DNA from 2 places in the Chromobacterium sp. IIBBL 290-4 genome. Region 1 is predicted to be linked to the other one. Evidence: riboswitches for the same ligand, from Rfam matches in the RefSeq annotation. Region 1 holds a riboswitch; the other holds the start of a gene.

The links. Region 1 has a riboswitch for glycine ahead of NKT35_RS20465 (trimeric intracellular cation channel family protein). Riboswitches for the same ligand answer to the same signal wherever they lie in the genome.
Region 2: linked by a shared signal. The riboswitch ahead of gcvT (glycine cleavage system aminomethyltransferase GcvT) and the one ahead of NKT35_RS20465 (trimeric intracellular cation channel family protein) in region 1 are both predicted to bind glycine.

The regions. Positions count from the first base shown of each region.
Region 1 covers NZ_CP100128.1:4,355,986-4,358,181, reverse strand. The annotation lists gene NKT35_RS20470 (AraC family transcriptional regulator) at 1-371, opposite strand, end outside; gene NKT35_RS20465 (trimeric intracellular cation channel family protein) at 412-1,026, opposite strand; glycine riboswitch at 1,164-1,261, opposite strand; glycine riboswitch at 1,266-1,352, opposite strand; gene NKT35_RS20460 (DUF3141 domain-containing protein) at 1,508-2,196, opposite strand, start outside.
Region 2 covers NZ_CP100128.1:3,014,697-3,016,892, reverse strand. The annotation lists gene gcvT (glycine cleavage system aminomethyltransferase GcvT) at 1-775, opposite strand, end outside; glycine riboswitch at 818-916, opposite strand; glycine riboswitch at 931-1,023, opposite strand; gene NKT35_RS14105 (amino acid permease) at 1,199-2,196, opposite strand, start outside.

The DNA of each region.
Region 1 (2,196 bases):
TCATGCAGCTTCTCCTCTTCCGCATGGCCGACCAGCTCTTGCAGCGGCCATACCTGGTCCGTGAAGGCGTCGCATGTGGGCGGGAACAGGCGCTGGGCCTGGCCGATCCGCAGCAGCGCGCTGATGAAGCGGCTGCCCGGCGTGGCGCGTATCGCGCAGGGGCGGCTAAGCGCGCCGCTGACAAAACTGCGCGGCGTATCAGTGGCGGGTTGTCCATGGAAGGCCATTTGGCCGGCGCCTTCCAGCAGGATGCCCAAGTGCATGAAAGGGGTGGCGGGGACTTGCATCGCGCCGCCGCCATCCCATTGCAAATGAAAATAGCGGACGATGCCGGCCAGTTCCGGCGCGGGGGGAAGCAGCAGTCTGGGCATGTCGGCATGATAAATCAAAATTATGCCGAATGCATTTCAGTCAGTAGCCGCTGTGCCGATATGAAAATACCGGCAATTGCCATTCGCGCCATAGCGCGGTCATGCGCAGCGCCAGGCCGAAGGCGAAGCTGGCGGCGATATTCCAGTCGTGCTGCAGCGCCAGCGCATTCAGGCCCAGGTAGAGGACGGCGACCAGCAAGGAGACGCTGGCGTAGAGCTCGCGGCGGAACACGATGGGCACGCGATTGCACAGCACGTCGCGCAAGATGCCGCCGGCGATGCCGGTGATCATGCCCGCCATCGCCACGATGACCGGGTGGTAGTGCATGCCCAGCGCCACGTCGCAGCCAATGATGGTGAAGGCCACCAGGCCCAGCGCGTCCAGCACCAGGAACAAATTGTTCAGATGCCGCATATAGCGCGAAATCAGCACGGCGGCGATGCCGCCGGCCAAGACCAGCAATACATATTCAGGATGTTGGGTCCAGCCTATCGGGTAGCGGCCGAGAATGATGTCGCGGACCGTGCCGCCGCCCAGCGCGGTGAGAAAGGCGATGACGGATACGCCGAAGATGTCCATGTGGCGGCGGCCGGCGGCCAGCGCGCCAGTCATTGCTTCTGCGGTGATGGCGATCAGGTAGATTAAGGTCAGCATGGCGCCGCCTCGGTTTCTCTGGAGGATAGGCGGGATGCGGCGTAAATAGGGGGGCGCGGCGCGGACAAGCGTCTAGCGCCGTTATGGACGGATGCGGACAAGGCAGTCTCCTGGGTGGAATTCCGGCTAACGGAACAGCCTCTCCCCTTGTCCTTTTACCTGAGAGTTGCATGGCCGGCGGCCACTTGCCCCTTCGGTGGGCCGCTCCTGGCGGCCTCTCTCCAATCGGCTTGAATCAATGTTGCGCTGCGGTACGGCTTGCCTGAGCGATTATGGGAGTTTGCGTCTTCGGCGGGGGCTGGGCCCCTCTCTCCCGCAGAGGGCGAATATTAGCGTTTGCTATTTGGATAGTCAATGCTCGCGAGCAAGGACGGCTGAGCATGCGCGGGATGATCGCGAAGGCGTTTGGCGAAGAGCTTGGATATCGGGGGCTAGGAAGACAAAAGGGGGGCGCGGCAAGCGCGCCCCCCTGGCTTGGCGCTTAGGATTCGCGCGGCGGCTTGTCGCTTGCGGCGGGTTTCCCGGTTTTGACGCCGGTCGGGGACTTGCCGTTGGCCTTGGCTGGCGCTTTGCGTTTGGGCGCGGCAGCGGGCGGCGCAATGGCTGTCGTGTCCAGGGCGGGCTTAGGCTGGGACGCAGCCGGCTTGCGCGCGGCCGGCTTTTCCGCCGGACTGGTTGCCGGCGTCGCCTTGCTCTCCGCCGCCTCCTGTTGAGCGGCGGCGGCAAGAGGCTGCAGGACCGGCGCGATGGGGCTCTGCGCGGTTTTCCCCAGCACGGCTTGCCGGTCTTGCTCGGACAGGCCCAGCGCGTCGGCCACGGTTTCCAGCCGCTGTCTTTGCTCGGCCGGAATCTCATGCTTGTTCACCAGCTGCAGATCGCGAACCAGCATCCAGGCTTGATGGCGGATATGCTGTTCCGGCAGCAGGAGGCTGAGACCCTTCAAGGCGCGATGATGATCGGCCCGAACCAGCGAAACCTGCCGCCTGATGGTGTCTTTTAGCTGCATCAGGGTGAGCGGGTACTCGTTATGGATGTTGCGCATGGTGCGGCGGATGGCGTTGAACGGCCGCTCGTCGATGACGCCCATGCCGATGCCGACATAAACCAGCAGGCGGATGAAGCCGTCGGCCAGCGTGCCGTGCTCGAAGCTTGGGTCCAGCGCTTCGCGCT
Region 2 (2,196 bases), 1.3 Mb from region 1:
GCTCCCAGGCGATAGTCCAGCCCATGCCCGCTTCCAGCGGCGACACGGTTTCGTCCATGTCGTGGCCGTACAGATTCATGCCGGCTTCCAGGCGCAGCGTGTCGCGCGCGCCCAGGCCGATAGGGGCGACGCCCACGGCTTGCAATTGATTGAAGAAGGCAATGGTCTGATCGGCCGGGACCATGATTTCCAGTCCGTCTTCGCCGGTGTAGCCGGTGCGGGCGTAGAACCACTGATCTTGCGGCAGGCCCTGGAACACTTTCAGCGCGCGGATGGCTTCGGCCAACTCAGGCTTGACGGCGCAAACCTTGTCTATGGCTTGCGGGCCTTGCACCGCCAGCATGGCCAGGTCGCGGCGCACTTGCAGCGTCACGTCGAAGCCCGCCTTCTGGCTTTCCATCCAGGCCAGGTCTTTTTCGGTGGTGCCGGCATTGACCACCATGCGGTAGCCGTAGGAAGTGAGGTAGACGATCAGGTCATCGACGACGGTGCCTTCCGGCGTCAACATGCCGGAATACAGCGCCTTGCCCTCGAAACCGAGCTTGGCCACGTCGTTGGCGATCAGTTTTTGCAGCCAGGCCTTGGCGCCGGAACCGGTGATGTCGATCACCGTCATGTGGGAGACGTCGAACATGCCGGCGTCGCTGCGGACGATTTCGTGCTCTTTCAGCTGGGAACCGTAATGGATGGGCATTTCCCAACCGGCGAAATCGACCATCTTGGCGCCGGCGGCGATATGGGCATCAAACAGCGGAGTACGTTTCGGGGCCGTCATGGCGCGGTTCCTTCAGAGTCAAGTGTGGATAGCCTGTTTCAACCACACCCCTCTGTCCCTGCACCTGAGATTTTCCGGCCGGATCGGCCGTTAGCCCCTTCGGTGGACGCCGCGCGGGCGCCGCTCTCCAGATTGCGCGAACCGGCAGCCGCCGGCCCGATGATACAGTCCTTTTGCCTGAGCGATTAGCGGGTGCGCTTGCGCCTTCGGCGGCGGCAGTGACAGCCGCTCTCTCCTGTATGACCCGGCGATTATGGTGGCCTTCTCCCCGCCTTGGCAAGCCGAGTTTATTTCGATGTCAAACAGTCGCCAAAAATGTTTTCCTATGAAAAAAATCGCGCAAATTCATCAATAAATTCCATTCGAAAACGAAAAAAGCGCAGGCTTTCGCTCTGCGCTTTCTCATTCCGCATCCGGGCAAAATCACTGCGCCGAGTGCCTCTCCTTGATCTGCCACACATAAATCGGCAGCCCCAGCAGCAAGAGCAGCATGCCCCACATCACGATGTCAGCGCCGGAGCCATACAAGGCCCACAAGGAGTAAACGAAGCCGATGCCTGCGAAGAAGCCGGGCGCGACATAATCCTTGGCCGTGAACTCCTTGCCGCGCATCAGCATGATGGCGATCAGCGCCATCGAGCAGAACGCATAGGGCAGCAGCGTGGTGGCGGTGGCAAGCAGGATGATGAATTCGAAAATCTTCACCCCGCTATCGCCGCCGGCGTACTTCATCGCCATCAAAATGGTGACCAGCGTGCTGGACAACACCAGGCCGAAGATGGGCACGCCCGCCGCGTTGCGCTGATTGAAACGGCTGGGGAACAGTTTGTCCTTGGCCGCCGCGGCCGGCACATGCGCCTGCATCAGGCTCCAGCCGTTGAGCGCGCCAAAGCAGGACACCACCGCGCCGAAACCTACCGCCCAATAGCCCCAATCGCCCCACATCAACTTGGCTGCGTCGGCGAACGGCGCTTGCGACGCGGCCAGCATGTCGGCCGGCATCAACCCCATCAGCGAGATAGTGGACAAAATGTAGAGCACGGTCGCCAGCAAGGCGCCGATCACCGTCGCGCGCGGGATGGTTTTTTCCGGCTCCACCACATCGCCCGCCGGCACCGATGCCGACTCCAGGCCCAAGAAGGCCCACAAAGTCAGCGCCATGGTGGCGGACAGAGAGGACAACAGCGGCTTGCCATGCGGATTGAAGGCCAGATTGTCGGTGTTCATATGAAAGAAGCCGATGAAGGTGACGGCCGCCAAAGGCAGCAGCTTCAGCAGCGTAGTCACCACCGCCACCACGCCGGAGCTGTGCGCGCCGCGGCTGTTGATCCAGGTGACGATCCAGATCAGGCTGATGGCGAAGCCGCCAGCCAAGAATTCGTTATGGCCCAAGATGGGGAAGAAAACCTGCATATAGCTGG